DNA from 3 places in the Micromonospora sp. NPDC049282 genome. Region 2 is predicted to be linked to each of the others. Evidence: riboswitches for the same ligand, from Rfam matches in the RefSeq annotation. Region 2 holds a riboswitch; each other region holds the start of a gene.
The links. A riboswitch is a leader RNA that binds a small molecule or an ion and turns the genes downstream of it on or off. The one in region 2 is predicted to bind S-adenosylmethionine.

Region 1 (7,170 bases), on a different contig from region 2:
CCGGCACCTGGGCGCTCGACGCCCTGCTGTCCCGCCGCGGTCCCGCCGCCGCCGAGACCTCGTCCGCCCCTCGGGCGTCCGTCCCCGCCTGAACCCCTCGCTCGCCGAGATCTTGGTACGGGCGCGCCCCTCAAGGGGTCGTCCCGTACCAAGATCCGGTGCGGCAGTTGCCGGGATGGTCGGCCGGCAGGTGGCAGCGGCCCGCCCCGGGGAGGCGGGCGTCGCACCAGACCCGGGTACGCACGAACTGCCGGTCCTCCTCCGACAGCGTCGTCTCGCCGAAGTCGACGGCCAGCACGTGCCCGAGTGAGCGGCGCAGCGCCATGGCCAGGGCGGCGGCCTCGTCGACGCTGGTCAGGGTGGTGGGCAGGTGGATGATCCAGTGCGGTTCGGTCACCGTGGTCGACCCCCGTCGGCCAACCCCTCGGTGTACGACGACAACGCCGCGACGGCCGACGTCAGGCTCTCCGCCATCAGGGCGAGGCGTTCGGCGCCGTCCTGCCACTGCCGGACGGTCGTCCCGGCGACTGGTTCCGCGCCCCGGTCGGCGTCGGAGAGCTGCTGCCCGGCAGCGGTGATCCGGGCCGGGAGCCGGCCGATCCGATCAGCGGCCGTGCCCAACCGGTTCCGCACGCCGTCCAGTGCCTCGACCAGCCCGCCGATGGTCGCGGTGTCCCGGTGACCGGCCGCGACGCGCAGTCGGCGTACCCCGTCACTGACCTGGAATTCGGCGTCGCCGGCCAGGTCGAGGGCGTCCTCGCCGCTGCGCCGGGCCAGCCTGATCGCCGGATGGGCGCAGCCCGCGCCGACGCGTGCCAGCAGCACGGTGGCGGCGGCCACCCCGAGGTGCGTCTCCCGTAGCTCGGCGGTGACCTGCTCGACCGCCCAGATCGCGCTGGCGACCGGCACCTCTGAACTCGTCTCCGCATCCGTCACATCACGTCTCCTTCGCCTGGTGGATGGCCGGAGCAGCGCGCGGGTCCACTGGGGATGTGCGCTGCCCCGGCCGGGGGGATCGACCAGTGCCTAGCCGGGCGGTCCTGCGGGAAGCTTTACCGATAATGCTGGTAAAGTCAACGATGCGCTTGAGGTTCCTCCCGGCTTCGTGATCAGATGGGCATGCCTAGCTGGGAGTGCCCGCATGTCCACACCGCGCCGGTTTGAGCCGCACTACCGAAGGATCATCGCCGACATCCGGAGGCGCATCGCCGACGGCGAGTGGCCGCCCGGCCACAAGCTGCCGTCCACAAAGGAGTTGGCGGACATCTACGAGGTGGGCAGTCAGTCGACCGTGCGGCAGGCCATCACGATCCTGATTGAGACCGGCGAGTTGTACGGCCACCAGGGTCTCGGTGTGTTCGTCCCCGACGCCGACAGATAGCTGGACCGCCTGCAGCGGGCCTCCAGGGGAGGATCGGCGTCGCCGCCCGAAATCTTGGAAGGAAATGGCCCCTGGAGGGGCGCTTTCCTTCCAGGATCTCTCGGATTGCTGTCGGCGGTGCAGGTGCCGCGCTCAGAGTGGGTTGATCGGGGTGGTGGCAGTGGACGGTGGGGCAGTCGGAGCGGTCGGTTCCGTGGTGGGGTCGGGGTCGCTGCGCTTCCAGGCGCTCACCCCGAGCCGGCCGGTGTTGCCGAGGTCGATCGGCCCGTCCAGCTCGACCGGTTGCGCCGGTCGGCCGGTCACCGGCGCGACGTCGAGCTGTCGGCCCTCGGTCGCCACCACGGTCGCGTCGGTGACGGTGTTGCGCCAGAGCAGCGCGGCGCCGGCCCGTTCGCCGGGGCGCAGCACGAGCCGGGTCGGCGCCGCGTCGAAGCCGGAGGTGATCTCCTTGGCGCCCGGGACGATCCGGACCGTGATCGGGTCCCCGTCGGCATCCCGGAGCCGGACCGCCGGATAGCCGCGCAACTCGTACGGCTGGTTGCCGCAGTTGACCAGGCCCAGGCCCATGGCCCGCAGCCCCATCGCGGCGCTCACCCCGGTCTCGGTGATCCGGATGCCCTCCGGGGTGCAGGCCGGGGTGGGTGAGGTGGTGGGGGCGGTCGGCGGGGCGGGCATCGGTTCGACGTGCGGTGGCTCGGTGCACGCCGCCAGCAGCGTCAGTGCCGTGAGAAGAACGGTCCCGACCGCCGCGCTGCGCATGGGGTGATCATGCCACCCGGTGGGCGAGCCGGTCGCCCTGGTCGGCCGCCGAGCCGGCCCACTGCGTGGGAACCCCGGGTGGCAACGTCGTGAGCGGCGCATAGACTCGACGGCACAACTGCATACCTCATCCAGAGGGGCTGAGGGATACGGCCCGACGACGCCCCGGCAACCACCCGCACGCTCGACGACGAGCGACCTGCGGGCAGGTGCCAATTCCGTCCCCGCCGCACCCGGCGATGCGGGGAAAGATGAGAGGACCCTCGGCATGACGTCGACGCTTCCCGCCGTGTCCGGCATCGACACCTCCCGCAGCCCGGCCCGTGCCCTGGTCTGTCGCGCCTGTTCCGCGCGCTACCCGCTGGCCGCCCAGCACGCCTGCTACGAGTGTTTCGGCCCGCTGGAGGTCGACTACGACACCGCCGCGTTGGCCACCGTCACCCGGGAGCAGATCGAGGCCGGCCCGAACAGCATCTGGCGCTACGCCGCCCTGCTGCCGGCCGGCCAGGACCCGGCCACCCGGGTCACCCTCGATCCGGGGCTGACCCCGCTCGTCGCCGCCGGAAACCTCGCCGCCGAGCTGGGTCTCACCGGTCCGCTCTGGGTCAAGGACGACAGCGCCAACCCCACCCACTCGTTCAAGGACCGGGTGGTGTCGGTGGCCCTGACCGCCGCCCGGGCGCTCGGTTTCACCCGCTACGCCTGCGCGTCCACCGGCAACCTGGCCAACTCGGTCGCCGCGCACGCCGCCCGTGCCGGCGTGCCGTCGGTGGTCTTCATCCCCAGCGACCTGGAGCAGGGCAAGGTCGTCACCACCGCGGTCTACGGCGGCGATCTGGTCGCCATCGACGGCTCCTACGACGACGTGAACCGGCTCTGCGGCGAGCTGGTGGAGACCGACGAGTTCGAGGACACCGCGTTCGTCAACGTCAACGTCCGGCCGTTCTACGCCGAGGGCTCCAAGACGCTCGGCTACGAGGTGGCCGAGCAACTGGGCTGGCGCATCCCGGCCCAGGTGGTCATCCCGATGGCCAGCGGCGAGCTGCTCACCAAGATCGACAAGGCGTTCACCGAGCTGGTCGAGATCGGGCTGGTCGAGGCGCCGGCCGGCGGCTGGAAGGTGTTCGGCGCCCAGTCCGCCGGCTGCAACCCGATCGCCACCGCGCTGCACGACGGCCGCGACACCATCGTCCCGGTCAAGCCGACCGGCATCGCCAAGTCGCTGAACATCGGCGACCCGGCCGCCGGCGTCTACGCGCTGGAGGCGGTCCGCCGCACCGGCGGCTGGATGGAGTACGCCGACGACGACGAGATCCGCGACGGCATCCGGCTGCTGGCCCGGACCACCGGCGTGTTCGCCGAGACCGCGGGCGGTGTGACGGTGGCGGTGCTGCGCAAGCTGGTGCGGTCCGGAAGGCTCGACCCCACGGCCGAGACGGTGATCTTCAACACCGGCGAGGGCCTGAAGACGCTCGACGCGGTGGCCGCCACCGCCGGCCCCACCCACCGCATCAAGCCCAACCTCCGCGCCGCCCGAGACGCCGGCCTCCTCTCCTGACTGCGCCCCACCCTCCCCACTCCCACCCCTCCTCCGCGATCTTGCACTTTCCGCCCCGGCGAAAGGGGTGAATCGCCCTCGCCTCGGGGCCGAAAGTGCAAGATCAACGAGAGGGTGGGTGGGGCGGGCTCGCCCGGGTGGGGGATCGGGGGCGACCAGGGGGTGACGGGGGAACTGCGGGGAGTGGCAGAAAACCACCGGCAAGGACTTGACGGCAGGAACCGGACGGCGCAAGATGCTCGGTGCGGGAGGGCATCCGCCGGAGACTTTTCAAAGTTTTGCGACCCAACGCCGGAGGCGTTGTGCGGACGTCCCTCCCGACCAACCTCGCGCAGGGCCAGCGGAAAACCGCTGGCCCTGTCGCCGTTCCCGGGCCAGCCAGTTTGTGACACGCCCCTACTGATCTGGTGCCTTCCTGTTGCATGATGGCGGCATGACGGAGACCCCGCACCCCCTGCACGACAGGCACGCCGAGACCCTCGACCGGGCGCTGACCGCGATCACGGAGCGCGGGTACTGGTCCGCCTATCCCGAGTCGCCCAGCCCTCGGGTGTACGGCGAGACCGCCGCCGCCGACGGCAAGGCCGCCTTCGAGGCGTACCTGGGCGGAGACTTCCCGCTCGACCAGGCCGGTGACGGCAGCACCGTCGCCACCGAGGCCAGCCCGTTCGGCGTGCCGCTCGACGTGCGCTACCCGCACGCAGGCGCCGACCAGCTGGTGGCCGCCGCCACGGCCGGGCTGCCGGCCTGGCGCGACGCCGGCCCGAAGGCCCGGGCGGGGGTCTGCCTGGAGATCCTCGACCGTCTCCACAAGAACATCTTCGAGCTGGCCAACGCGGTGCAGTTCACCAGCGGCCAGGCGTTCGTGATGGCGTTCCAGGCCGGCGGCGCGCACGCGCTGGACCGGGCCCTGGAGGCGGTCGCCTACGCGTATTCGGAGATGACCCGTCATCCGGGGACGGCCGGCTGGGAGAAGGCCGCCGGCAAGGGCGACCCGCTGCGGATGACCAAGACGTTCCACGTGGTGCCGCGCGGGGTGGCCCTGGTCATCGGCTGCAACACGTTCCCCACCTGGAACTCGTACCCCGGGTTGTTCGCCTCGCTGGTCACCGGCAACCCGGTGGTGGTGAAGCCGCACCCGCGCGCCGTGCTGCCGCTGGCGATCACCGTGAAGTACGCCCGCCAGGTGCTCGCCGAGGCCGGCTTCGACCCGAACCTGGTGCAGCTCGCCCCCGAGGCGGCCGGCGAGAAGCTCGCCTCGACGCTGGCCCTGCACCCGGCCGTGAAGATCGTCGACTTCACCGGTTCCACCGAGTACGGCGACTGGCTGGAGTCGAACGCCAGGCAGGCCGCCGTCTACACCGAGAAGGCCGGCCTGAACACGGTGGTGATCGACTCCACCGACGACTTCGCCGGGCTCTGCCGCAACCTGGGTTTCACGCTCACGCTCTACAGCGGCCAGATGTGCACCACCTCGCAGAACCTGCTGATCCCCCGCGACGGCATCGCCACCGACCAGGGGCACAAGAGCTTCGACGAGGTGGCCGCCGGGATCGCCGGCGCGGTCGCCAAGCTGACCGCCGATCCGGCCCGGGGCGTCGAGCTGACCGGCGCGATCGTCAACGACGGGGTGCTGGAGCGGCTGGACGAGGTGACCAAGGTCGGTGAGCCGGTGCTGGAGTCCCGGACCGTCGAGCACCCGTCCTTCCCGCGCGCCGTGGTGCGTACGCCGACCGTGGTCAAGCTGGACGCCGGCGACACCGCGACCTACGCCCGGGAGTGGTTCGGGCCGATCTCGTTCGCCATCGCGACCGACTCGACCGAGCACAGCCTGCGGGTGCTGCGCGAGACGGTGGGGGAGAAGGGCGCGCTGACCGCCGCCGTCTACTCCACCGACGAGGCGGTGCTGGACGCGGCCGAGGCGGCGGCGGTCGACGCCGGGGTGCACCTGTCCTGCAACCTGACCGGCGGCGTGTTCGTCAACCAGTCGGCGGCGTTCTCCGACTTCCACGGCTCGGGCGCGAACCCGGCGGCGAACTCCGCGCTGACCGACGGCGCCTACGTCGCGAACCGCTTCCGCATCGTCCAGAGCCGCCGGCCCGCGTGAAAGGCGGGGCCCCTTCTTGACGCATCCGGCCGAGAAGGGGCCCCTTCTCAACCACGCAGGGGGTCAGGCCGGGCGGCGCATCTGGAGCTCGCGCAGGGCGGCGATCCGCGGGTGCCGGACGCGTACGCCGGTGTCGGTGAAGCCCAGCTTCCGGTAGGCCCGGCAGGCGCGGTCGTTGCCGACCACCACCTCCATCATCAGCTCCGGCCGCCCGCAGGCGCGGGACCAGGCCGCCACCTCGTCCACCAGCGCGGCGAGCAACCCGCTGCCCCGCCGGGCCGGCGTCACGTAGACCGCGTAGACGAGCGTCAGCCCCGGTTCGTCGGGTGCGGCCGTGCCCCCGGCGTGGCCGACCAGGCGACCGCCCGGGTCGGCGACGAACTGGGCGGTGTGGTCGCCCCGGGAGACCGTCGCCACCCGGGCCGCGAAGTCCGCGTGCGGCCGGGCGGCGGCCTCGGCGACGGTCTCCAGGAAGGCCAGCGGGGCGTCGGCCAGCATCTCCAGCCGGAGCGCCCGCATCCGGGCGGCGTCCTCGGGGCGGATCCGGCGGACCGTGGTCGGGGTGGGCGCGCTGGTCATGTCCGCATGCATACCGGACCGGTCCGGACTCGCGCTGCGGCGGGGCCGTAGCGGCCCGGATTATGCCCGATTTGTGGTCGTGCACGGTCGTCACGCCTCGTGTAGCGTGCGATTTCGGTCACCGTATTCAGCGGCCGTCGCCGATGGCCGAAACCGGTGCGCCGCCGGTGCCGGTCCGCCGGTTCCCGGGTCTTGGAACGCCGTGCAGAGTGAGGAAGTGCACCGTGGCACAGGGCACCGTGAAATGGTTCAACGCCGAGAAGGGCTACGGCTTCATCGCCGTCGACGGCGGGCAGGACGTCTTCGTCCACTTCTCCGCGATCGAGATGGACGGCTACAAGGCGCTGGACGACGGCCAGCGGGTCGAGTTCGAGATCGCCCAGGGCCAGAAGGGTCCGCAGGCCGAGCACGTCCGCCTCATCGCCTGATCGTTCGGCGGCCGCCGCGCGCGGCCGAACCACCCTGACCGGTGCTGCGTCACGGCCCCGCACCGTGGAAGATCATGAGCCGTTCCAGCCGTTGCCGCTGAGGAGGGCCCATGTCCGAGCTGCCCCCGTCGGGTTCCACCGAACCGGTGCCCCCGACCGACCCGACCCGGCCCGCGTCGCCGGCCGCCGGGCCGGTGCCGGAACAGGCAGGCCCGTCCGGACCGCCGACGCCCGCCCCCGGTCAGCCGGCCGCCGACCCGTGGGCCGACCCACCCACCGCCGGCCCGTCCGGCTCCGAACCGGGCATTCCGCCCCAGCAAGGGTACGGCGCGCCGCCCGGCTGGACCGCGCCGCCCGG
Region 2 (7,170 bases):
GCGGTGGTGGTGCTGACCGTCGCGCCGATCGTCGCGGTCTACCCGTTCATCCAACGGCACTTCATCAAGGGGGTGCTGATCGGCGCGGTGAAGGGCTGACCCGCCGCTCAGAGCACCTGGGACAGGAACCGCCGCAGCCGGGGGTGCTCCGGCGCGTCGAACACGGCGGCCGGCGGTCCGGCCTCCAGCACCACGCCCCCGTCCATGAACGCGACGGTGTCCGCGACGGTGCGGGCGAAGCCCATCTCGTGGGTGACCACCACCATGGTCATGCCGGCGGCGGCGAGGTCCGCCAGCACCGCGAGCACGCCCTTGACCAGCTCCGGGTCCAGCGCCGAGGTGGCCTCGTCGAAGAGCATCACCTGCGGGCGCAGCGCGAGCGCCCGGGCGATGGCGACGCGTTGCTGCTGGCCGCCGGAGAGCTGCGCCGGTCGGACGTCGGCCCTGGCGGCCAGCCCGACCAGGTCGAGCTGGGCGCGGGCGAGCGCCACCGCCTCGTCCTCGTCGAGCTTCTTCAGCTTCCGCAGCGCGAGCGTGACGTTGCGCAGCACGCTCAGGTGCGGGAAGAGGTTGAACTGCTGGAACACCATGCCGATCCGCTGCCGCAACGCGTCCGGGTCGTCGCGCAGCACGCTGCGCCCGTCCAGCAGCACGTCGCCCCGGTCCGGCTCGATCAGCCGGTTGATCGTCCGTAGCAGGGTGGACTTGCCGGAGCCGGACGGCCCGATCACGCAGGCGGTGCCGCCCCGGGCCACGTCCAGGTCGGCGCCGCGCAGCACCCGGTGTGCGCCGAAGGCCAGGTGCACGTCGCGGACGGCGAGGCTGACCGAGGTGGCGGTGGTCGTGGTCATCGCGGGTCCCTTCCGGTCGGGGCGACGCCGGCGGGCGTCAGCTCGGGCTCGGGTTCGGGCGGCGCGGCCGGGCGGCCCTGCCGCAGCCGCCGGTCCAGCCAGTTGACGGCGTGCGTCAGCGGCACGGTCAGCAGCAGGTAGAACAGGCCGGCCAGCAGCAGCGCGGACTGGTTGCCGGTGTTCGCCGCGTAGTCCTGGCCGATCCGGAACAGCTCCCGCTGGCTGGCCAGCAGGCCGAGGAAGTAGACCAGGCTGGAGTCCTTGATCAACGCGATGAGCTGGTTGACCCAGGCGGGCAGCACCCGGCGTACGCCCTGCGGGATGATCACCAGGCGCATCGCCTCGCCCCAGGAGAAGCCGAGCGCCCGGGCGCCCTCCAACTGGGCGGCCTCCACGCTCAGGATGCCGGCGCGGAAGATCTCGCCCAGGTAGGCGGCGGCGATCAGCGACAGCGCCAGCACGCCCAGCGGGTAGGGGTTGGGGCCCCACACCCGCATGCCCAGCGGCGCCAGGCCGACGCCGATGAGCAGGATGGTCGCCGCGGCCGGCAGGCCGCGGAACACGTCGGTGTAGACCCGGGCCGGCCACCGCAACCATCGGGTACGCGAGATGCCCGCGACCGCCAGCAGCATGCCCAGCACCGAGCCGAGCAGGGCGGCGGAGACGGCGAGGATCAGCGTGTTGGGCAGCCCGACGGTAAGCATCTCGGGCAGCGCCTCGCGCATCGACTCCCAGTCGAAGAACGTCTCCCAGAGGGTGCTCAGTGGGTCCATGTCCGCTCCGTCCGCCCTGCTCGTGCTCGGTTACCGGCTCAGGAGGCGGCCGACGGCGCCGGCGCCGGGACCGTGCCGCTGCCGGGCTTGAAGTCGGCCGGGACGGGCCGCCCCGGGTAGTACTCCGCCTGCAGGCGGGTCCAGGTGCCGTCGGCGATCACCTCGTCGAGGCCCTTGTTCAGCGCCTCGCGCAGCTTGTCGTTGCCCTTCGCCACCGCGAACGCGGTCGGGGTGGGGCTGAGCTGCTTCGCCGCGACCTTGATCTTGCCGTTGCTGTCGGCGGCGGACTTGTCGCCGATCTCGGCCGGGGCGATCCAGGCGTCGGCGGTGCCGGCCTTGAGCTGGTTGACCGCGCCGTTGTAGTCGGGCACGCGCACCGGGTCGAGGTTCTGCTTGGTGGCGTAGTCGTCCTGCACGGTGCCCTGCACCACCACCACGCGCTTGCCGGCGAGCTGGTCGAAGCCGGTGAGCGGGGAGCCGGCCGGCACGTCCAGGCCGAAGTAGCCGAAGTCGTAGCCGTTGCCGAAGTCCACCGTCTTCTTCCGGGCCTCGGTGATCGTGATCGAGGAGCTGCCCACGTCGAACTTGCCGCTGTCGACCTGGGCGAGCAGGGCGGAGAAGTCGGTGCCGACGAACTCCACCTTCAGGCCGACCTTGCCGGCGACCGCGCGCAGCAGGTCGTTGTCGAAGCCGGTGAACTCGCCGTTCCTCAGATACACGTTCGGCGGGGCGTCGGTGAGCGTGCCGGCCCGGATCACGCCGGGTCGGAGCAGGCCGTACGGGTTGTCGGCCTGGTCGGTGGAGCCACCGCCGCCGCAGGCGGTGAGTGCGGTGGCGGCGAGCACGGCCGCAGCGCCGAGCGCGGCGACGCGGGTCAGGGCGGTACGGATACGCACAGGAACTCTCCAGAGTGGATGGACGCGCGCCGCGCGTGCCGGTGCCGGCGACGCCGGGCACGGCGGAGCCGGGAGGACGGATCGGGGAAGGGGGTGGAGCGTTGGTTCAGCGCGCGTCGCGACAGCGGTCGGTGCACACCCGCATCAGGTCGACGTGGCGGCGCTCGACCAGCATGAGGCGGGCCGGAGTGACGGGCGGTGCGAACATCGGGTCTCCCCTGGTCGGTCGGTGCTGACCTGGGTGCCAGGCCACGCTTGCGCCGACGGCTGCCGGCGCCTGGTCCTCACCCGGAGCACCCCACCGTGGCGGAGGGTTGCCGGCCAGCGAGCCGGGGCTTGACGCTGGCGCTCATGACCTGCCGAAAGGCTAGCAGCACCGGTGCGCGGGTCGTCCAGCGGTTATGACCGGCCTCACGCGCCGGGCCTTACCGTCGCGCGGGCACGACCGGCGCGTCCCGGCCGGTGCCGTGCCGGGACGGGCCGCGGTGCTCGTGGTAGTCCTGCTCGACGTTTACCGTCCAGACGTCGTGGTCCGCGCCGTGCGCGATGTTCTCGGCGGTCAGCATGGCGGTGAGCATGGAGTGGTCCGCGTTGTTGTACCGGTGCATGCCGTTGCGCCCGACCGGGTGCACGTTCGGCGCCTCCCGGGCCAGCCACCCCCGGATCACGTCGACGTTGTGCTGGTACCGCTCGTCGTACACCGGGTACGCCTTGGGCATCCGCACCACGTGGCCCGCCTCGACGCAGCCGGGCCGCACCAGCCCCAGCCGCTCCAGCTCGGCGGTGGCGAACGCGACCAGCCGTTCGTCCGGGGTCCGCCACATCTCGTCGCCCTCGAAGACGAAGTACTCCAGCCCCAGGCAGGTCCGGCCGTCCTTGACCAGGTACGGCGACCAGGAACCGAAGTTCTGGATCCGCCCCACCCGGGCCGCCGGGTCGTGCACGTAGATCCAGTTGTCCGGGAACGAGAACTCCGCCGGCACCACCAGCGCGACGGTGAGGAAGTCCCGGTACCGCAGGTCGTCGGCGGCCGCCCGCACCTCCGGCGGGGCGGCCGGACGCATGGCGTGCACCAGCGCGGAGATCGGCATCGAGGAGATCACGTGCTCGGCCGGTTCGGTGCGTGCACCGCCCCCGTCGACCACCGTCACGGCGGTGGCCCGACGGGCGGCCGGATCCCGGTGCACCTCGCTCACCCAGGTGCCGGTGGCTACCGTGCCGCCGCGCCGGACGACCTCCTCGGTGCAGCGTTCCCACATCATCCCCGGCCCGTGCTTCGGATACTGGAACTCCTCGATCAGGCTGGTCACGTCCGTACGGCCGCGGCCGGGCAGCAGCGCGTTGCGCATCGCGGTCGCCAACGACAGGTTCTTGATCCGCTGGGCGGCCCAGTCGGCCTGCAACCGGTCCGCCGGCATCCCCCAGACCTTCTCCGTGTACGTCTTGAAGAAGATCGAGTAGAGCCGCCAGCCGAAGCGGGCCGACACCCACCCCTCGAAGTGCGACTGGTCCTTCGGCGGTCGCAGCCGGGCCCGGCCGTACGAGCCGAGACAGCGCAGCGCCTCCCACACCCCCAGGTTGCGCAGCGCGTTGCCGGCGTTGAGCGGGTAGTCGTAGAGGGCTCCCCGGTAGTAGATCCGGCTCATCCGAGGTCGGAGCAGGAAGTCCTCGTCGGGCAGGATCTCGTGCCAGAAGTCCTCGACCCGGGAGACCTTGGTGAAGAACCGGTGCCCACCGATGTCGAACCGCCATCCGTCGCGCTCCACCGTGCGGCTGATCCCGCCCACCACGTCGTCGGCCTCGTAGACCCGGACCGGCAGGCCGTGCCGTCGCAACTCGTACGCTGCGGTCAGCCCGGCCGGACCTGCCCCGATGACCACCGTTCCGTCGCCGTCACCCATGCCGTCCGCGCCCCCCGCCAGCCCGCCGATGCGGAACCGCCCTTACCCGTCCTGCCGGCGTCCTCACCTGCCGCGCCGCACCGGCCGGCACATCGGCCCGGTCGGTGTGAACCGGGCCGGAACGGGAAGGCGGGTCGGGTTTCCCGGTCCGGGGGTCGGTCGCGGGGCGACCGGTGGGAGCGCGATGACGGACGAGCGGCGGGCCGGCCCGGCCGACCTCGCCCGGGGGCGACCGCGGGCGGCGGCCCGGCTGGCGGCGGCGGCCCGTCGGGTGCCCGAGCCCTGGGGCTTCGTGCTCGCCGTCTTCGTCGGCGCCAAGCTCGTGCTCAGCCTGGTCGGCGTGCTGGTGCTGGCCGCGTGGGACGGGGTGCCCGGCGCGCCGCCGGCCGCCGAGGCGTTGATGCGCGACCAGCAGGACGCCGTCTCGTCGCACCGCTGGGTCTCGCTCTGGTTCGCCTGGGACTCGTTCCTCTACGATCACCTGGCCCGGTTGCCGCTGGACCGGCCCTGGCCGGACTTCGGGTTCCCGCTGCTCTACCCGTTCCTGGCCCGGCCCTTCGCGCCGCTGCTGGGCGGGCACACCGCCTGGGCGCTGCTGCTGGTCAGCAACGTGGCGCTGGTGTTCCAGCTCCTCTTCGCGTACCGGCTCGGGGCCCGGCTGTTCGGCGGCGACGGCCCGGCCGACGGCCGGCGGGCGGTCCGCTACCTCCTGCTGCTGCCGACGGCGTTCCTGTTCCAGGCGGCCCTGACCGAGTCGCTCTTCCTCTGCCTCGCGCTGGCCGCCTTCTGGTACGCGGAGCGGCGCCGCTGGCTGGTGGTCGGGATCGTCGGCTACTTCCTCGCGATGAGCCGCTCGGTCGGCTTCCTCGTGGTGGTTCCGCTGGCCCTGGTGCTGGTGCGCGAGCACGGCTGGCGCGTGGGACCCCGCGCCTGGCCCCGACTGCTGCGGGAGGGCTGGCCGCTGCTGCTGGTCCCGGCGGGCTGGCTGACGTTCATGGCGTTCTGCCGGTGGCAGGCGGGCGACTGGTTCGCCTACCAGCACACCCAGCAGACCGGCTGGGGCATCCGGCTGCAGAGCCCGTTGACGGTGGCCGGGTCGGCGTTGGCCGGCGGCAACTCCGCCGACGCGCTCCGGGTGTGGCTCGTGGTGGCGGCGCTGGTCGTGGCGGTGGTCGGGCTGCGCCGCCGGGCGGACTGGCCGTACCTGGTCTACACGCTGGTCGTGGTGCTGGTGCCGCTGTCGATGGGGTCGCCGGTCTACAAGAGCCTGCTGCGCTACCTGCTCGCCGCGTTCCCGGTCGCGCTGGTGCTGGCCCGGTGGGCGCGCCGGCCCGGCCTGGACCCCTGGCTCACCGCGGTGCTGGCCCTACTGCAGGGTGCGCTGTTCGCGGTCTGGCTCACCTACTGGACCCACCTGATCATCTGATCGCGCCCGTGCGGCGGGCGGGCCGGACGGGTCGCAGAATGGGAGGATGAGTGAACGCCGGGTGACCCTCGACGACCTCGGCGCCTGGTTGATCAAGGGCAACGCGCAGGCGACGGACCTGACCGGCCGGTTCGCCGCCGACCCGGTTCCGGCAGCCGCAGGCGGCGAACCCGTCGTACCTGACGGTGGCGCAGTTCGCGGCGCTCCTGGGCCACCTGCCCGCTTCCCCGGCATGGCTCGGGGGGCCGGCCGCTCCGACGTTGATCGGATAATTCTGGCTTATCGCCAGTTCAGGCCCGCTCCACCGGGAAACCCGAGAGGATCGCTGGTGGAGGTGGGACAAGCATGACCAACTCATCCAGGGCGGCCCGTAAGGCGCCCCCCGCGTCACCCGTACGACGGGCTGCCCAGGTGGTCGGCATCGTCTTCCTGCTGGTCGGCGTGCTGGGGTTCATCCCCGGCATCACCACGGACTACGACACGATGATGTTCGCCGGGCACCAGTCGGAAGCGAAGCTGCTGGGCGTGTTCCAGGTCTCGGTCCTGCACAACATCGTGCACCTGCTCTTCGGCGTGGCCGGGCTGACGCTGGCCCGCACGGTTTCCGGCGCGCGGGCCTACCTGGTCGGCGGCGGTGCGATCTACCTCGTGCTCTGGCTCTACGGCCTGGTGATCGGCTACGACAGCGGCGCCAACTTCGTACCGCTCAACAACGCCGACAACTGGCTGCACCTGTTCCTCGGCGTCGGCATGATCGCCCTGGGTCTGGCGCTCGCCCGGCGGCCCGCCCACCGCGCCTGACCGTTTCACCCGACGACGCCGCGACCAGGATCGGTCGCGGCGTCGTCGGGCGCGTGCCTCCGGGCTTGCTATGCAACAAAGTGCATAGCAAGATGGCCGGCATGTCGCTGGAGCACGCCATCCTCGTCTCGCTCCTGGAGCAACCCGCCTCCGGCTACGAGCTGGCCCGTCGCTTCGACCGCTCGATCGGCCGCTTCTGGACCGCCACCCACCAGCAGATCTACCGCGTGCTCAAGCAGATGGCCGACGACGACCGGATCTCCGGCGTCCAGGTCGGTCAGGAGAGCCTGCCGGACAAGAAGATCTGGTCGGTCACCCCGGCCGGCCGGGCCGCGCTGGTCGGCTGGCTGCACGCCCCGGTGCGCCCGGAGGCGGTCCGGCACGAACTGGCCGTGAAGATCCGCGGCGCCGCGTTCGACGACGCCGCGGGGCGCGCCACCCTGGTCGCCGAGGTCGAGCGCTACCGCGCCGACCACGAGGCCGTCCTCGCCGGCTACCTGGCCGGCGAGCGCCGCGACTTCC
Region 3 (7,170 bases), on a different contig from region 2:
ACGCGACGCCCTCGGCCGAACGGGAGTCGCTGCGGGGCTTCTTGCTCCGGTCCCCCTCCGGCGGCTGTGTCTGGCTGCGTACCGAACTGTTCCGCCGGGTTGGTGGCCTGGACGAACGTTTCGAAGGGTGGGGCGGCGAGGACGACGACTTTGCGATCAGGCTCGGGTTATGGGCCGCGCTGGAGCGGTACTCCGACACGCTGCTGCACCTGTACCACCCGCCCGCCAGGGCCGAGATCCGCGACGGCGTGCCGACGAACGGGCCGTCACGTGGGCAGTACTGGCCGACCCTGGAGGTCGGTGTCATCGATCGGTACGCGCCCGGAGCCGACGCCGCCCGACCAGACGCCCCGAATATCGAGGAGCACGGCTGATGGAAATCGTGACCGACCTTCGCGAGCCGGATCAGGTGCTGGGGCGGGTCGCCGACCACGGGGCGGTGCTACTGCGGCCGGCCGGCCGCTTCTCCCGCGCCGAGTTCGTCGCACTCGGCGACGCGCTGATGCGGCCACGCTCGCACGGCGCCGCGTTGGCGGAAGCCCGGGAGTTCGTGGCCGGTGACGCGACGACGACCACCGTGACGACGGGCCGGCAGGGGATCCCCCTGCACCGCGAGGCGTCATATGTGCCCGGGTCTCCCTCGCTGCTCATGTTCTACTGCGAACGCCCTGCGGCCGAGGGCGGCGAGACGACGGTCTGTGACGGCGTCCAGCTCCTGGCGGCCCTGCCTCAGGCGATCCGGGAGTTCGTCACCAGAGCCGAGATCCGCTGGCAACTCGACATGCCGGACGGTAGTTGGCAGGAGATGTGCGGTGCGGACGACCCGGCGGCGGCGATCGCCGCGATCGCCGGATACGCGCCGTTTCTGATGCCCTGGGAGTCGGTGACCGCCGATGCGGTGGGACGGACCGTGCGGGTGCGTCTGTCGACCCGGTGCGTCACGCCGGCGCTCTTCGACAATCTTCCGGCGTTCTGCAATTCCGTCCTCGTCCAGACCGGCCGCCGGAGCAGCGCCGCCGATCACGGGCGGCGGCTGGAGCTGCGGATGGCCGACGGCGCACCGTTCCCCGTCGAGGTGCTCAGCGCCGTCGCGTTGGTCGCCGAGGAACTCACCGTGCCGGTGCCGTGGCAGCCGGGAGACGTCGTCATCGTGAACAACACGCGCGTGATGCACGGCCGACGCGGCTTCGCTGATCCGGCCCGGCGGATCCTGGTCCGGATGGGCTACCTCACGCCCGGGTCGGTCGACCGATGGTGGCGCGAGCCGGCCGCCCTGGACCGCGTGCCGCCGGTCCGCTGATCGAGCAGGATGCCGGGGGTGCGAGAGCCGATGCCGGTATCTTACCCGTCCGTTGCCTGGCTGGGCCGATCATGTGATCAATACGGTTGAGGCAGCCGCGCGGCGGATCCGCCACCCAGATCGTAGTCGACAACGGCGGTTCACATTGGACGCGGACCCACCTCACGAAGGGGCCAGAATGAAGGTACGGGAAGACTTTGAGGCGGTCGTCCGGGATCTGTCCGGGCTGGACCTGAATGGGTTCCAGATCGATCCGCAGCGGCCGGAGCTGACGCTGACCACGCTCTCCATGTCGCCGGGAGTAAGCCTCGTGGATCCATCGCTGACCACGAAGAGCTGCACGCTGGCTTGTGGCGGTCAGGGCTGCAACTGCGTCTGTGACTCCGTCTGTCATGTGCACGAAGGCTGATCTCACCTGGCGGGTTCGCTGGGCGACCGTTCGCCCGGCCGGTCCTGAGGGCTGCCTGCGCGGCCGGGGCGCGGCGAGGACACCGGACCCCGACCTGGCAGTCCACCTCACCGCCTGACATACGGGGGGTTGTCCGGTCTGCCCGAACGGCGGGTCAGCCGTCCGGGCGCGGGCAGCGCGCCGGCCTCCGGGGGTGTGGTGTGATGCGCCCTGCCCCGGAGGCCGGCGTCCACAAGGCAGACGTTGCGGTGGCCAGTGGTCGTGCCGATGCCGGAACTGCCTGCGGGTCACCGGTGGCGTCATGGGCTGCCATGGTCTCCTGCCGGCGGGGTTCCTCGCGCAGGATGGCGCAGTGCAGCCACTCCTCCGGGATGGCGAAACCGGCCACGAGCGTCCGCATGTGCGGGCGCAGCTCCTCGAGCAGACCGTTCACCACGGCGGTTATCACGTTCGAGCGGGCCGGCGTGAGCGTCCGTGCTCCAGGAACCACCCCTTGTGGGCCTCGAGAACGCCGAGCGCGGACAAGTCGCAGACCCGGGAGAGCAGCGCCCGGACCGCCGGGTCGGCGGTGTCCCCGATGCCGGCGACGAACGCCTCCAGGGGTCGAAGGGACGGTCCTTCTTCGTGATCGCCTGACTTTCCGAAGTCCGAACACCGTTCGCTCATCGACCCGCGAACGACCCACCCAGGCCAGGACCACCGGCCGCACCCTCAAGGAGAAAGCCATGTCCCGCTCGACCGGCTCCACTGTCCCCCGACGCCGCAGGTGGTCTGCACTGTTCGCCGTCGGCGCCGCTACGGCGGCCATCGTCGGCACCGCCGCACCCGCGGCAGCCGGCCCGGTGAACAGCGCTGCCGCCGCCCCGTGTCCGTTCAGCGCGACGCTGTGCCTGTTCGACCAGACGTCGTTCGGCGGTGCGCGGTTCGCCGTCAAGTCGTTGGTCCCCGGAGGCATGTGTGTCAGCCTGAACGACAGCGGTTGGGGAAACCGGGCACGCTCGGCGATCAACACCGCCGGCCGCAGCGCGGCCCTGTTCTCCAACGACGATTGCCTCGGCGACCCGTTCCAGGTAGCGCCGAACGCCAGTCTGTCGGACCTGGGTAGCTTCAGGCCGCAGAGCGTCTGGGTGTCGTAGCCATTCCCGTGACCCGGCCCCTGCGGTCGCGGTGCGCGCCGCCAACGCCGTGATCCCTGGCCGATGTTCCTGGTCACGCCCTCAGTGTTGCTATGCCGGTAGCGGCGCGGGATCTCGCGCCGCTACCGGCCTGTTCCGGCGCCTCGTCGCGGCGGCCCGACCTGGACCCACTTCCTGAGCGCGCCGAAAGCCCATCAGCACAGCCTCGACCGGCACGCCCGCAGCGCCCGCTGGTCCGCCCGCGACCGCCCTGGCGGACGCGCAATCCTCTACCACCGCCACGTCGGCTCCGTCCTCGCCCGCGACTGGTCAAGCCGGATGGACCAAATGTTCATCGGCGCCGTCGCCGTCAGCGCCGAGGCGACCACTCTCCGCCGCCCTGACCCTGCGGCTACTACTACCGACGGCACGAAACCCGTAGTCGTCAACTACACGGGACCGCCTGCGGTCAAATCCGACTATCTGGGCGCCGCAGTCAACCCGGTGCCTTGGCCGCCACGCACCTCAGTTCCAGCACCGAGGGAAGGCCGTCCCTTGCTTGGCCGTGAGCGCGAAGCCTGATTCGCAGCTCACGAAGTTGCCCGTCCACACCGGCCCGGCGCAGGACCGCAGCGGGGAAGTAACGACGTCGGCCGTGGTGCTACGGTCACCTGCAAGGTCATGAGCGCCAGCGCAGAGCCCCGGCTTGCTGGCCGGCAACCCTCCGTTCGCGGGCGGGGTGCTCCGGGTGAAGACCAGGCTCGGCACGAGCGATGTCGAGCAAGCCGCGAAATAGGAGGTCCATATGGCGGCTGTCCCTTCCTCCCACCAGCACACGGCAGCCGAACAGCTCGGGCCGGGTGGTCCACTGAGACTGCACCTCGCCGACGTTGACGTCGCTGGGCAGATCGCACTGCTGCACGCCGAAAGCTGGCGCCGACACTACCGAGGCGCCTACGCCGATTGCTTCCTCGACGGTGACGTCGCCGCCGACCGTCGCGCCGTCTGGACTGCCCGCTTGGCCACCCCGACCAACTGCCAAACCGTGGTGGCCGAGGACAACGACCGGCTGGTCGGCTTCATCCACGTCGTGTTCGATCACGACCAGCAATGGGGCAGCCTCGTCGATAACCTGCACGTTGCCAACGACCGCCACCGGACCGGCGTCGGAACCGCCCTCCTGGCGCACGCCGCCCGAGCCGTCATCGAACACGCGAGAGCCGCCGGAATGTATCTGTGGGTCCTTGAGCAGAACACGGCGGCGCAACAGTTCTACCGCGCCCGCGGAGCTCGCCACGTCGAAACGGCAGCAGTATCGCCGCCAGGCGCAGACCCATCCCGGCTCAACGGCAGCCCTCGCAAGCTCCGCATGGCATGGCCAGACGCCGCCGCAAGCGATCTCGACGCCGAACTCAAACATCGACCTCAGGCACGCTGAATCCAAAATCCGAAAGGTAGGTCTGGACGGTATCCGCAGCGATCGTCCAGACCTACCTTTCGGAGCGCTGGTCAGCGGCCCGCCGTCCGCAGTCCGCAGCTGGACAGGACAACGGCCGTCGAGGTAGTGCGAGAGCACCGCGAAGTTCGGGTAGTTCATGTTCGGGTACCGGCCGGGCGAATCGCCGCCGGGCGAGGCGTCGATGCTGATCGGCCGGGTGCCGTCGTTGCCGTTCATCGCCGAGTGGAGGGCCTGCTCGAAACTCTCGGAGTCATCGGTGAAGTTCGGCTCGTTGATCTGGCTCCACCGGACGACCGCCGGGGTGTGCCAGTCACAGCAGTACGCCGACGGGCGCCACCGTAGCAATTGCGCAACCGGTGTGGCAGGACGGCCTCAGCGCAGCGTCGACTGCCTCGGGATCAGTTCGAAGTCGACGACTATCCTCCGGGGCGCCGGCTGTTCCTCTCGCGGCACACCGTCGAACTGGAGTTGGATCCGCTCTTCCAGCAGGGCGACTGCCTGGTGTGCGATCACGTCGCGTCCGGGGTCGATGGTGCTCAGCGGAGGTCGGGAGTAGTTCGCTTCGTCGATGTTGTCGAAGCCGATCAGCAGGACGTCCTCGGGAACCCGTAGGCCGCGGTCCTGAAAGGCGGCGAGCGCACCCAGCGCGAGTGTGTCGGCGAACGCCACGACCGCGTCGGGCTTGACGCCGCTGTCAAGGATGCGAGCGATCGTCGTGGCGCCGGTGGAGTGGAAATAGTCGGGTACACCGATGATCGCGCGTGGGTCGACGTCGAACCCTCGTGACTGGAGGGCGTCCCGGAAGCCCTGGAACCGCAGCGTTCCGCTGCTCGGCGATGGGTCGTCCTTAACTCCCAGGGGAACTACCGTGGTCGCACCCCGGCCCAGGACGTGCTCGGTCGCCGCACGTGCTCCCTCGACGTTGCTCATCGTGACGTGGTCGAGGCCGCCATCGAACACCCGCTCGCCCAGGAGCACGAGGGGGAAGTCGACGTCGAACAGCGGGAGGTCTTTCTGGCCCAGCGCGAGCGGGGAGTACAGCACGCCGTCGAAGCGTGACCGGTAGCTGCCGTCCAGTACCCGCAACTCGCGGTCGCGCTCAGCGTCGGTCTGCTCGATGAAGACGGTCAGGCCTCGCCTGGATGCCTCTCGCATGACGGCGTCCGCAAGTTCGGCGAAGTACACAACGCGCAGCGACGGCAGCACCAAAGCGATCGCCCCGGTCCGGCCTCTGCTCAGGTTCCGCGCCGACACATTCACGTGGTAGCCCAGCTCACGGATCGCGTCGTCCACCCGCTCGCGGGTTTCCGGACGCACGTACTGATAGCCGTTGAGGATGTTGGACACCGTCTTGATCGACACCCCGGCGAGTCGGGCGACGTCGCGCATCGTCGCCGACCTGTTGGTCTTGCGTGCCACAGCCCCTCCCGCCGCTCGTCGATTCGTCGGCCAGGGTATAAGACTGCACCATTCACAACCCCAGGACGCAGCGGCCGGCCCGCCCGATCCGGGGCGCGCCGGCCGCGTGACGCGAGGTCAGTTGATGGTCAGGGCGATGGCGTGAACGGAGCCGCGGACCGGGTCGATCTGCAACTCGTAGGCACCTGGGGCTAGCCCGGTGGTGTCCCAGTGGAAGATGTACTCGTTTCTTGCGGCGCTGTAGCGTGCGGTGTTGTCCGCCCTCTTCTGCACAGGTGTGGCCGGAACGCGGTTGCCGGCCACACCGTCGGTCTTCTTCACGAGGTAGAGGCGCGGCCGCGCGTCGGTGACCGTCTCGCCGTCTGCGTCGGTCACGGTGAACTTGACCGGCACGGGGTGTCCGGCTTTGACGATGTCGGAGCCGTCGCCGGCCAGCGGTGGCCGCACCCCGCCGAACCGGTACTCGGGCGCGAAAATCCGCGGCACGAAGTCGATCAGATTCGCCATCCAGATGTCGAAGCCATGCGGTCCGACCCAGGTGCCGGCGTACTCGTATTCGATGCCCTGGGAGGTCAGCCACTGCATCGTGTTCTGGGTGAACGTGTACGTGAAGTCGACGTCACCGGAGTACAGCCTTGCCAGCTTGGTGCTTTCGTTGACCGCCTGGACGTCGACGGTGGGGTAGGAGAGCAGGCCCCCCGAGAAGGCACCGATGTAGGCGAACTCGCTCGGGTGGCTGAGCCAGGCGCCGAGGGTGTTCATGGCTCCCCACGACAGACCGGCGAGCGCCTGCTCATCCGGATCAGTCGAGATGTTGTACTTCTCCGCCGCGGTTGGCCTCACGTGCCGGCTGAGGTCGGTCCAGAAGTCGACGCCGTTCTGGTCGGGCATGACCACAACCATCGGCACCATTGTCCCGTTGAGGTAGCTGTTGTCGAGAATCTGCTTGGCACGCCCGGTTTCGAGCCAGCTGCCGTAGTTCTGGCCCCCGCCGTGGTACAGGTACAGCACGGGGTAGGCAGCTTCGCGGTCAGCATCGTAGCCTGGCGGCGTCCAGACGTACGCGTAGCGCTCTGCGCCCTGGCCTCCGTCGTAGGTCATCAGCGAGACCGTGCCGCCCCTGCCTTCGGGGACATCGGCCAGCATCGCATCGGACTTACCCGGCACGAAAAGCTGCGACTCCATCACGTGGGTGTTGACGGTGTCGGCCGGGTCCTTCATGTCGACGCCGTCGACCACGTACCGGTAGTAGTAGTAGCCGTCGAGCGGTCCGATCGTCATTCGCCAGCGGCCGTCGGGCTGCTTGTTCATCGGGATCCGGAACCATTGGCCATTCGGAGCCCAGTTGCCCCAGATCGTGACGTCCTTGGCGCCAGCCCACTGGGTGCCGGTCTCGAACGTGACGATCCCGTGCGGGTCGATGTGCGGGGTCGTGATCGACCCGGCCCCAGGGGGCTCGTACGGCCGG

Region 1: linked by a shared signal. The riboswitch ahead of thrC (threonine synthase) and the one ahead of ACGFI2_RS05720 (ABC transporter substrate-binding protein) in region 2 are both predicted to bind S-adenosylmethionine.
Region 3: linked by a shared signal. The riboswitch ahead of ACGFI2_RS14130 (GNAT family N-acetyltransferase) and the one ahead of ACGFI2_RS05720 (ABC transporter substrate-binding protein) in region 2 are both predicted to bind S-adenosylmethionine.

The regions. Positions count from the first base shown of each region.
Region 1 is NZ_JBICSL010000008.1:74,150-81,319, reverse strand. Features, by position in the region: gene ACGFI2_RS15180 (DoxX family protein) at 1-92, shown strand, start outside; gene ACGFI2_RS15175 (hypothetical protein) at 131-397, opposite strand; gene ACGFI2_RS15170 (hypothetical protein) at 394-936, opposite strand; gene ACGFI2_RS15165 (winged helix-turn-helix domain-containing protein) at 1,142-1,381, shown strand; gene ACGFI2_RS15160 (DUF4232 domain-containing protein) at 1,514-2,140, opposite strand; SAM riboswitch class I at 2,265-2,398, shown strand; gene thrC (threonine synthase) at 2,409-3,698, shown strand; gene paaN (phenylacetic acid degradation protein PaaN) at 4,132-5,805, shown strand; gene ACGFI2_RS15145 (GNAT family N-acetyltransferase) at 5,869-6,384, opposite strand; gene ACGFI2_RS15140 (cold-shock protein) at 6,609-6,812, shown strand; gene ACGFI2_RS15135 (hypothetical protein) at 6,923-7,170, shown strand, end outside.
Region 2 is NZ_JBICSL010000002.1:398,473-405,642, reverse strand. Features, by position in the region: gene ACGFI2_RS05735 (carbohydrate ABC transporter permease) at 1-99, shown strand, start outside; gene ACGFI2_RS05730 (amino acid ABC transporter ATP-binding protein) at 108-851, opposite strand; gene ACGFI2_RS05725 (amino acid ABC transporter permease) at 848-1,624, opposite strand; gene ACGFI2_RS05720 (ABC transporter substrate-binding protein) at 1,663-2,520, opposite strand; SAM riboswitch class IV at 2,767-2,877, opposite strand; gene ACGFI2_RS05715 (NAD(P)/FAD-dependent oxidoreductase) at 2,946-4,421, opposite strand; gene ACGFI2_RS05710 (hypothetical protein) at 4,606-5,847, shown strand; gene ACGFI2_RS05705 (hypothetical protein) at 5,894-6,196, shown strand; gene ACGFI2_RS05700 (DUF4383 domain-containing protein) at 6,193-6,648, shown strand; gene ACGFI2_RS05695 (PadR family transcriptional regulator) at 6,750-7,170, shown strand, end outside.
Region 3 is NZ_JBICSL010000007.1:1,271-8,440, reverse strand. Features, by position in the region: gene ACGFI2_RS14155 (glycosyltransferase) at 1-374, shown strand, start outside; gene ACGFI2_RS14150 (TauD/TfdA family dioxygenase) at 374-1,300, shown strand; gene ACGFI2_RS14145 (hypothetical protein) at 1,479-1,709, shown strand; partial or broken gene ACGFI2_RS14140 (acyl-CoA dehydrogenase) at 1,978-2,309, opposite strand; gene ACGFI2_RS14135 (peptidase inhibitor family I36 protein) at 2,435-2,845, shown strand; SAM riboswitch class IV at 3,502-3,617, shown strand; gene ACGFI2_RS14130 (GNAT family N-acetyltransferase) at 3,630-4,262, shown strand; gene ACGFI2_RS14125 (LacI family DNA-binding transcriptional regulator) at 4,656-5,702, opposite strand; gene ACGFI2_RS14120 (alpha/beta hydrolase-fold protein) at 5,820-7,170, opposite strand, start outside.